3 regions of the Nocardiopsis sp. LOL_012 genome follow, and region 2 is predicted to be linked to each of the others. Evidence: predicted binding sites of a transcription regulator. Region 2 holds the regulator's gene; each other region holds the start of a gene.

Region 1 (3,267 bases), on a different contig from region 2:
TCCTTGGGCGTGGCCTTGGTCGCGGGCAGGAAGCGCGTTCCCAGACCCGCGGCCGGCACGACGGCCTTGGTGACGGAGGTGGCGGCGGGGCCCTGCCGCGTCTGGTCGGTGTCGGCGATCATGTCGGCACTCTAGGACAACAGCTCGTCCCTTGACGATGGCCGCGCCACGGGCGCGTCGAGAAGTCCCGAGGTCTTCGCGGCGATGACGCGGAGAGGCAATCAGGAATTCACCAACGGTGGTAACGACCCCTCTTCATGACGGAAGGGGCCATGGGAGACTGAACGCCATGAACGGCGAAGGGCGGACGGTAACGGACAAGCAGCGGACACGGCGACGCGTCCTGGCGGCACGGCGCGCCCGGAGCGCGGACGATCGCGAGCGCGCGGGCGAAGCGATCCTGGGCGCACTCCTGGAGGCCCCCTGGCTCACCGGGGCGGCCACCGTGGCCTGCTACTACTCCGTCGGCGGCGAACCGGACACCCGCGCCCTGGCGCCAGCCCTGGACCGGCTCGGCGTACACGTGCTCCTGCCGGTGTTCCTGCCCGGCGGCGACCTGGACTGGGCGGCCTTCGACGGGCCCCGCAGCCTGGCCCCGGCCGGACACGGGCTGCTCGAACCCGTCGGACCCCGGCAGGGAACGGACGCCCCGGCCCGCGCGGACGCCGTGGTCTGCCCCGCGCTGGCCGTCGACCGCCGGGGCATGCGCCTGGGGCGCGGCGCCGGATGCTACGACCGCGTCCTGGCCCGCACGGGGCCGCGCACGCCGTCGGTCGCGGTCGTCTACGACGAGGAGTTCGTGGAATCGGTGCCCGGCGAACCGCACGACCGCCCCGTGGACGCGGTCGTCACCCCGGAAGGGGGGCTGCGCGCCTTCGAACCCCGCGCCCCGCTCTGGGCCGGACGGAGCGTCCGCGCCGTGGCGGCGCACCGGGATTAACCCGCCCGCCGAGGGTGTTGTGCCTGGCGGTCGCGCCCGGCCGCCGCAGTGGTTCCCGCATCTCCCGCCCGGGGACCGTGTCGGGCACGGGGTCCGTCACGGTCCGGACCGGCGAGCGACTACTATTTAGCAGTCAACGGGCGAGAGTGCCAGCTTAGGAGGACCCGAACAGTGCCTACGTACCAGTACGCGTGCACCGAGTGCGGCGCCCAGATGGAGGTCGTGCAGAGCTTCACCGACGACTCGCTGACCGTCTGCCCCGAGTGCGAGGGCCGCCTGCGCAAGGTGTACTCCGCCGTCGGCATCGTCTTCAAGGGCTCGGGCTTCTACCGCACCGACAGCGGCAAGGGCTCGAACAGCTCCGTCACCTCCGCCTCCGGAGAGAACGGCAAGAGCGACCCCTCCTCCGCGTCCTCGGACTCCGCCAAGGGCTCCGACACCCCGGGCTCGTCGGGCTCGTCGGGCTCGTCGGGCTCGTCGGGCTCCGGCGACTCCTCGAAGGGCTCCTCCGGCGACTCCGCCAAGAGCACCGCGAGCAGCGGGTCCGGCGCCGCCGCCAAGGCGAGCTGAGGCACGGCCCCAGCCTACGCGCCGCCGCCTCCGCGGCGGCGCACATCCCGCCCTGTGGACAACGCCCGCGGCGGCCCTCCCGCGCCTAGCGTCGGAGTATGGCCCACCCTCCGCGCCCGCACCGGCACCGCCGGGTCCTGACACGCCTGCTCGACCGCCACCGCCGCCCCCTCGCCGCGCTGCTCGCGGCGGCCGCACTCACCAGCGGCGTCCTGCTCCTGCGCCCCCCGCCCCCGGCCACCGCCGGGGTCCTGGTCGCCTCCCGCGACCTCGACGCCTCCCGTCCGCTCGCCGACGGGGACCTCGTCCACCGCGCCCTGCCCGAGCGGGCCCTGCCCCGCGGCGCCCTCGCGCCCGGCACCGCCACCTCCGGTCTCCGGCTCAACGCACCGGTGCGCCGCGGCGAGGTGGTCACCGACGCCCGCCTCTCCGACCCGCCGGCACGGGCCTACGGCCCCGACCTGGTCGCCGTGCCCGTGCGTGTGGCCGACCCCGAGGTGGCGGGGCTGCTCTCCCCCGGCAGCCGTGTCGACGTACTCGCCGTCCCGGCCCCCGCCGACCCGCACCCCTTCCACACAAAACCGGCACGGCGGGTGGTGGGCGACCGCCCCGTCCTGGCCGTGCCCTCGGGCGGGGAGGGGAGGGGCGGCGCACTGGTCCTCATCGCCGCCACCCCCGACGAGGCCCGGGAACTGGCGGGACACGGCGCCTCCTCCCGCCTGTCGATCACCATACGAAGTTGACCCATGACGAAACGTAGTGAATGCTGACCAAGCGCACTACCGTGCGCGTCGCCCCCGAAACCCCGAGTACATGTAGGGCAAAAACCCATGAACGGCTTCAAGGCATTCCTGCTCCGCGGCAACCTGGTCCAGTTGGCGGTCGCGGTCGTGATCGGCGCGGTCTTCGCCGACCTCGTCACCGCCTTCACCGAAGGCTTCGTCACCCCGTTGATCGGCATCTTCGGCGGGGTCCCCACGTTCGGCGACCTGTACTTCGAGGTCAACGGCAGCCGTTTCCTCTACGGCGCGTTCGTCAACGCCCTGATCGCGTTCCTCATCACCGCCGCGGTCCTCTACTTCCTCGTGGTGCTCCCGGTCGCCAAGCTGCTGGAGCGCGACACCGAGGCCGAGGAGGCCACCACCCGCGCCTGCCCGCACTGCCGCACCCAGGTGTCCAAGGAGGCCACCCGCTGCTCAGCCTGCACCAGCGAGATCAGCGCCGAGCTCGTGTAGACCCGCGCGGCCCGCCGGAGGGGGCCGTGTCCTCCGGCGGGCCCCGTCAGCGGGTGTACTCCCAGTGCCAGGGCTCGAACGGGCTCGACTTGGCCCAGGCCGGGTGGATCCACCCGAAGTCGGCACCGTTCTCCTGCATCCACAGCCACCGCTCGGACTGGTAGTTCTGGATGCCGCAGCCCAGGTCGATGGCCTGCCCCAACCCGTGGTTACTGGTGCCGGGGACGGCCGCGAAGCCCGGCGCGACCTCGCCGTACACGCGGTGCTGGTTGGGCAGGTCGCGGTAGGCGCTGGTGATGCAGATGTTCTCGCCGAAGTCCTCCACGTACCTCAGGTTGAGTTCGAGGAAGTCCACGGCCGCGTCGGCGCGCAGGTACTTGTCGTCGTCGTAGAGCTGGCACAGCGAGGACTGGGGCAGCAGGCCGTTGGCGTAGCCCTCGGCGTCCGACGCCCGGTCCGAGTCGCAATCGGCCGCGGCCATGTACGTCCCCGGGTCGAGTCCCAGGCGCTCCAGCTCCTGAG
Region 2 (3,267 bases):
GGCGACGGCGCGGGCGGGCACCCGCGCCCCCTGCGATCCTAGGCCGGGTGCGGTCCGGTGACGAAGTCGATGAGCTCCTCCACCCGCCCCAGCAGCGAGGGCTCCAGGTCCGCGTAGGAGCGGACCGAACCGAGGATGCGCCGCCAGGCCTCACCCGTCTCCATCCGCCACCCGAGCGCGTCCACGACCCCCTCCTTCCAGGGGACGCCGCGCGGGACCTCGGGCCAGCGCGCGATCCCCACCGCGCGGGGGCGGACCGCCTGCCACACGTCCACGTAGGGGTGCCCGGCCACCAGCACGTCCCCGCCCCGGACCCGCGCGGCGATCCGGCTCTCCTTGGAACCGGGCACGAGGTGGTCCACCAGCACCCCCAGGCGGCGGCCGGGGCCGGGCGCGAACTCCGCCACGATCGCGGGCAGGTCGTCGACCCCCTCCAGGAACTCGACGGCCACGCCCTCCACGCGCAGGTCGTGGCCCCAGACCTTCTCCACCAGCTCCGCGTCGTGCGCGCCCTCGACGTAGATCCGGCTCTCCCTGGCGGTCCGCGCACGGGCGCCGCGCACCGCGATCGAACCCGACGCGCTGCGCAGGGGCCCCCTGGACGCGCCGTCCGGGCGCACCAGCGTGACGGGGCGCCCGTCGATGAGGAACGCGGCCGGGGCCAGGCCGAACACCCGGCGGCGCGCCGCCCGGTCCTCCAGGGTCACGGTCGCCTTGTCCCAGGCGACGACGGCACCGCAGAAGGTCTCCTCGGCCGTCTCCACGACCAGGTCCCGGCTCAGGGGCACCTCGCGGACTTCTCTCCTCTTCGGCCGCGGTCCGGCCGCCAGTACGTCGCGGCCGTAGCGGTCGGTTCCCTTGTTGGACACGGTCGTGCAGTGTACTGGTAGGGGTCCCCCCGCGGTGCGGACCACCGGCGGGGCGCCGAGCGGGTTTGCGGCCGGGCATAGAATTGGCACTGTGGACCACGGAGTGCCAGGGAGGTGGCGAGTTGCTGGATGAGCGCAAGCTCGCGGTCCTGCGTGCCGTCGTCGAGGACTTCGTCAATACCAACGAGCCCGTCGGCTCCAAGGCCCTCGCGGAGCGGCACCCCCTCGGTGTCTCCCCCGCGACCATCCGCAACGACATGGTCGCCCTGGAGGAGGACGGCTACATCACCCAGCCGCACACCAGCGCGGGACGGGTCCCCACGGACAAGGGCTACCGGCTCTTCGTCGACCGGCTCTCCTCGGTCAAGCCGCTCTCGGCCGCCGAGCGCAGGGCCATCGAGTCCTTCCTCACCGGAGCCGTGGACCTCGACGAGATCGTCACCCGCACGGTGCGGCTGCTCGCCCAGCTCACCCACCAGGTCGCGATCGTCCAGTACCCGTCCCTCACCCGTTCGTCGGTGCAGCACGTGGAACTGGTGCCCCTCGGCGGACCGCGGCTGATGATGGTCGTGATCACCGACACCGGCCGGGTCGAGCAGCGCGTCATCGACGGGTTGGGCGACATCAGCGAGAGCGCCGTCGACGACCTGCGTTCCATGCTGAACCGGGCCACCGCCGGGCGCTTCCTCAACGACGTCCCCCGCGTGGTGGGCGACCTGCCCGCCCAGGTCGACCCGGAGCATCGCGACATGGCCGTCGCGGTCCTCTCGGTCCTGCTGGAGAGCCTCGTGGAGCGGCACGAGGAGAAGATCGTCCTGGCCGGCACCGCCAACCTCGCCGCGGTCGACTTCGCGGCCAGCCTGCGGGACATTCTGGAAGCACTGGAAGAGAACATGGTCCTCATCCGTTTGCTGGGTGAGGCGAAGGACCCGTCGATGCTCACGGTCCGCATCGGCGCGGAGAACTTCCATGAGGGACTGCGGTCCACCTCCGTCGTATCGGCCGACTACGGCGTGGGAAACCAGTCGTTGGCCAAGATCGGCGTGGTGGGCCCCACCCGGATGGACTACCCCGGGACGATGGGAGCCGTCCGCGCGGTGGCTCGGTATGTCGGACAGATTTTGGCAGGACAGTAACTCAGTGGCCAGAGACTATTACCAGGTGCTCGGAGTGCGTCGCGACGCCTCCAAGGACGAGATCAAGAAGGCGTACCGGCGGCTCGCACGCGAGCTGCACCCGGACATCAACCCGGACCCCGCCACCCAGGAGCGCTTCAAGGAGGTGACCCAGGCCTACGAGGTCCTCTCCGACGAGAACAAGCGCCGGATGTTCGACATGGGCCAGGACCCCTTCGCGCCGGGCGGCGGCGGGGCCGGCGGTTTCGGCGGAGCGGGTGGCTTCGCCTTCGACGACATCATGAACGCGTTCTTCGGCGGCGGACAGCCCGGCGGCCGGGGGCCGCGCGAGCGGGTCCGGCGCGGGCGCAGCATCAAGATCCGCGTCGAACTGGACCTCGCCGAGACCGCGTTCGGGGTCAGCAAGGAGATCACCTTCCCCACCGCGATCCTGTGCGAGACGTGCCAGGGCGAGGGGACGGCGCACGGCTCGCACCGCACCACCTGTGAGATGTGCCACGGCCAGGGGGAGGTCTCCCAGGTCACCCGTTCCTTCCTCGGTCAGGTGATGACCTCGCGCCCCTGCCCGCAGTGCTCGGGGCAGGGCACCGTCATCACCGACCCCTGCGCCGACTGCGCGGGCGAGGGCCGGGTGCGCGAGAAGGTTACCCGGACCGTCAAGATCCCCGCCGGTGTCGACGACGGCACCCGTATCCAGCTCGCGGGCGAGGGCGAGGTCGGCCCCAACGGCGGACCGCGCGGCGACATCATCCTGGAGATCATCCAGAAGCCCCACCCCACGTTCGAGCGCCGGGGCGACGACCTGCACTGCACGGTGACCGTGCCCATGACGGCCGCCGCGCTGGGCGCCTCGTTCGCCTTCGACACCCTCGACGGCACCGAGAACATCGACCTGCGCCCGGGAACCGACTCCGGACACGTGATCACCCTGGCGAACAAGGGCGTCAACCACCTCGACGGCGGCGGCCGGGGCGACCTGCGCATCCGGGTCGACGTGGAGACCCCCTCCAAGCTGGACGAGGAGCAGGAGGCCCTGCTGCGCAAGTTCGCCGAACTGCGGGGTGAGGACAAGTCGCCGGGCCGGTTCAGCCCCGGGCACGGCGGGTTCTTCGCCAAGATCCGCGACGCCTTCAGCGCCAAGTGACACCGGCCCTCTTCCTGGTCGGCTCCGGTGAACTGGACGCCGGCCAGGTGGTCGTGTCCGGCCCCGAGGGCCGACACGCCGCCGTGGTCCGCCGGATCCGCGAGGGCGAGACCGTCGA
Region 3 (3,267 bases), on a different contig from region 2:
CGGTCGGGTCGGCGGCGGGAGCCCCGGCCTTCTCCGGCTTCTCGGCGATGACGGCCTCGGTGGTCAGGAACAGACCGGCGATGGAGGCCGCGTTCTGCAGAGCGGAACGGGTGACCTTGGTCGGGTCGATGACGCCGTCCTTGAACAGGTCGGTGTACTCGCCGGTGGCGGCGTTGAGGCCGAACCCGGGCTCCAGGTTCTTGACCTTGTCCGCAACGACGCCGCCCTCAAGGCCGGCGTTGACCGCGATCTGCTTGAGCGGCTCGGCGATGGCGCGGCGCACGATGTCGGCGCCGATGGACTCGTCGCCGTCCAGGTCGAGCTTCTCGAACGCGGGGACGCTGGCCTGCAGCAGCGCGACGCCACCGCCGGGCAGGATACCCTCCTCGACCGCGGCCTTGGCGTTGCGGACGGCGTCCTCGATGCGGTGCTTGCGCTCCTTGAGCTCCACCTCGGTGGCGGCACCGGCCTTGATGACGGCCACGCCGCCGGCCAGGCGGGCGAGACGCTCCTGGAGCTTCTCGCGGTCGTAGTCGGAGTCGGTGCGCTCGATCTCGTTGCGGATCTCGTTGACGCGACCGGCGATCGTGGTGGCGTCACCGGCACCGTCCACGATGGTGGTCTCGTCCTTGGTCACGACGACCTTGCGGGCGCGGCCGAGCATGTCGAGCTCGGTGTTCTCCAGCTTGAGGCCGACCTCCTCGGTGATGACCTGGCCACCGGTCAGCACGGCGATGTCGCCGAGCTGGGCCTTGCGGCGGTCACCGAAGCCCGGGGCCTTGACGGCGACGGACTTGAAGGTGCCGCGGATCTTGTTGACGACCAGGGTCTGGAGCGCGCCCTGCTCGACGTCCTCGGCGATGACCATCAGCGGACGGCCGGCCTGGAGGACCTTCTCCACGACGGGCAGGAACTCGTTGTTGTTGGAGATCTTGGAGTTGACGATGAGGATGTAGGGGTCCTCCAGGACCGTCTCCATCCGCTCCAGGTCGGTGGCGAAGTAGGGCGAGATGTAGCCCTTGTCGAAGCGCATGCCCTCGGCGAGTTCGAGCTCCAGCCCGAAGGTCTGGCCCTCCTCGACGGTGATGACGCCTTCCTTGCCGACCTTGTCCATCGCCTCGGCGATGGTCGCGCCGATCTGGGCGTCACCGGCGGAGATGGAGGCCGTGGAGGCGATCTGCTCCTTGGTCTCGACCTCCTTGGAGATCTTGCCGAGCTCCTCGTTGATCCGGGTGACGGCGGCCTCGATGCCGCGCTTGAGGCCGACCGGGTTGGCGCCGGCGGCGACGTTGCGCAGGCCCTCGCGGACGAGCGCCTGGGCGAGCACGGTGGCGGTGGTGGTGCCGTCACCGGCGACGTCGTCGGTCTTCTTGGCGACCTCCTTGACGAGCTCCGCCCCGATCTTCTCCCAGGGGTCTTCGAGCTCGATCTCCTTGGCGATGGAGACACCGTCGTTGGTGATCGTGGGGGCGCCCCACTTCTTCTCCAGGACGACGTTGCGGCCCTTGGGGCCCAGCGTGACCTTGACGGCGTCAGCGAGCTGGTTCATGCCGCGCTCAAGGCCGCGACGGGCCTCCTCGTCGAACGCGATCAGTTTGGCTGCCATTGAGTTCTTGTCCTCCCGTGACCGGGCTGATACGCGATGGGACGAGGCGTGCGCCCGCGACGGACGGCCGCGACGTACCGACACCCCTGCTGTCGGACGCGCACGGCCTCGCAGCCTCGCTCCGGTTAGCACTCAGGCTCAGCGAGTGCTAACCAGGTCTATTTTTAGCACTCTCCCCGGGAGAGTGCAAACGATGTGGTCACGATTTCCACAGCCGTCACACCGCCTTTCACCTGCGTGTACGAAAGGAGGCACGGACGCTCGCCCGGTCAGCGGATTCGGTGGGACGCGTCCCACCGCCCGTCACAGCTCCGTGAAGTACCGGGTGATCGGCAGCGGGACCAGCCCGGCCTTCTCGTAGGCCCGGCGGGCGGGGGCGTGGCCCTCGTCACCGCCGGTCTCCACCATCGCGGTCCCCATACCCAGATCCCGGATCCGCTCAACCGCGAACACGGTCAGCTCCGTACCGATCCCCCGCCCCTGGTGGGCGGGGTCGACGGCGGCCAGGGTGATCTCGCCCATGTCGTCGCCGGGCCGCAGGCGCACCGACACGAACCCGGCCACGGCGCCGTCGGCGAGCGCGACCCAGACGCGGGCCTCCTCCGCGTCCAGGTCGGCGGTGACCGCCTCGCGCTGGGCGGCGCGCCAGTCCGGCGTCATCCGGTCGTAGAGACCCGCCCCCAGCACCCGCCGCAGGGAGGCGTGCACCGGCTCCCACGCCCGCAGGGACAGGTCGACGACGGCGTCCCGGTCCCGCTCTTCGTATCCACGGATCTCCACGCTCATTCAGGCAGGCTAGCCAGCGGCGCGGCCAGAGGAAACCGGGTTTCCCGGCCGACACGGCGAACGGCTCCGCCCCTCCCGGTCGGGGAAGAAGCGGAGCCGTGCCATTGTGCACCGTCTCCCCGCCCGCGCCGGAAGCCCGGCGGAGCGGTCAGGGCGGTCGGAGCGGTCAGCAGCCCCCGGCCACGGCCGGGATGATCGAGACCTGGGCGCCGTCGGCGACCGCGGTCTGCAGGCCCTGTTCGAAGCGCACGTCCTCGTCCCCCACGTAGACGTTGACGAACCGGCGCACCTTGCCGGAGTCGTCGAGGATCCGCGCCCGGATGCCCGGGTAGTTGGCCTCCAGGTCGTCGAGGACCTCGGCGAGGGTGGTGCCCTCGGCGGACACCTCGGCGGCGTCGCCTGTGTAGGTGCGCAGGATCGTGGGGACGCGGACGCTGGCGCTCATACGGGTGTTCTTCCTTCGTCGGGTGGTGTGCGGTGCCCGGGGCGCCCCGGGCACCGCGGAGTCGTCGGTGCGGGCCGCCGCTCAGAGCAGGCCGGCGTCGGCGAACGCGGCCAGGGACGGCTTGATCGTCGCGGTCACGCCCGCCTCCACGGCGTTGAGGGTCTTGAGCCCGTCGCCGGTGTTGAGGACGACCGTCTCGGCCCTGGGGTCGAGCCTGCCCTCGCGCACGAGCTTGCGGAGCACGCCGGTGGTGACACCGCCGGCGGTCTCGGCGAAGACCCCCTCGGTGCGGGCCAGGAGGTTGATGGAGTCGACGACCTCGGCGTCGCTGACGTGCTCCACCGAACCGCCGGTGCGCTGGGCGATGTCGAGCACGTAGGGGCCGTCCGCCGGGTTGCCGATGGCCAGCGACTTGGCGATGGTGTCGGGC

The links. The regulator HrcA, encoded in region 2, represses chaperone genes, less so after heat shock. The targets are predictions, from matches to a motif close to TTGGCACTCTCNNNNNGAGAGTGCCAA.
Region 1: the regulator HrcA is predicted to act here: its motif matches at 1,067-1,093, upstream of ACFHWE_RS09980 (FmdB family zinc ribbon protein).
Region 3: the regulator HrcA is predicted to act here: its motif matches at 1,771-1,797, upstream of groL (chaperonin GroEL).

Annotation. Positions count from the first base shown of each region.
Region 1 is NZ_JBHMIV010000012.1:25,063-28,329, reverse strand. It holds gene galU (UTP--glucose-1-phosphate uridylyltransferase GalU) at 1-122, opposite strand, end outside; gene ACFHWE_RS09985 (5-formyltetrahydrofolate cyclo-ligase) at 290-940, shown strand; gene ACFHWE_RS09980 (FmdB family zinc ribbon protein) at 1,112-1,510, shown strand; gene ACFHWE_RS09975 (Flp pilus assembly protein CpaB) at 1,609-2,253, shown strand; gene mscL (large conductance mechanosensitive channel protein MscL) at 2,341-2,745, shown strand; gene ACFHWE_RS09965 (D-alanyl-D-alanine carboxypeptidase family protein) at 2,792-3,267, opposite strand, start outside.
Region 2 is NZ_JBHMIV010000001.1:160,137-163,403, forward strand. It holds gene ACFHWE_RS00660 (DUF3097 domain-containing protein) at 39-869, opposite strand; gene hrcA (heat-inducible transcriptional repressor HrcA) at 992-2,005, shown strand; gene dnaJ (molecular chaperone DnaJ) at 2,010-3,149, shown strand; gene ACFHWE_RS00675 (16S rRNA (uracil(1498)-N(3))-methyltransferase) at 3,146-3,267, shown strand, end outside.
Region 3 is NZ_JBHMIV010000006.1:71,130-74,396, forward strand. It holds gene groL (chaperonin GroEL) at 1-1,606, opposite strand, end outside; gene ACFHWE_RS05655 (GNAT family N-acetyltransferase) at 1,910-2,392, opposite strand; gene ACFHWE_RS05660 (ubiquitin-like small modifier protein 1) at 2,559-2,837, opposite strand; gene thrC (threonine synthase) at 2,919-3,267, opposite strand, start outside.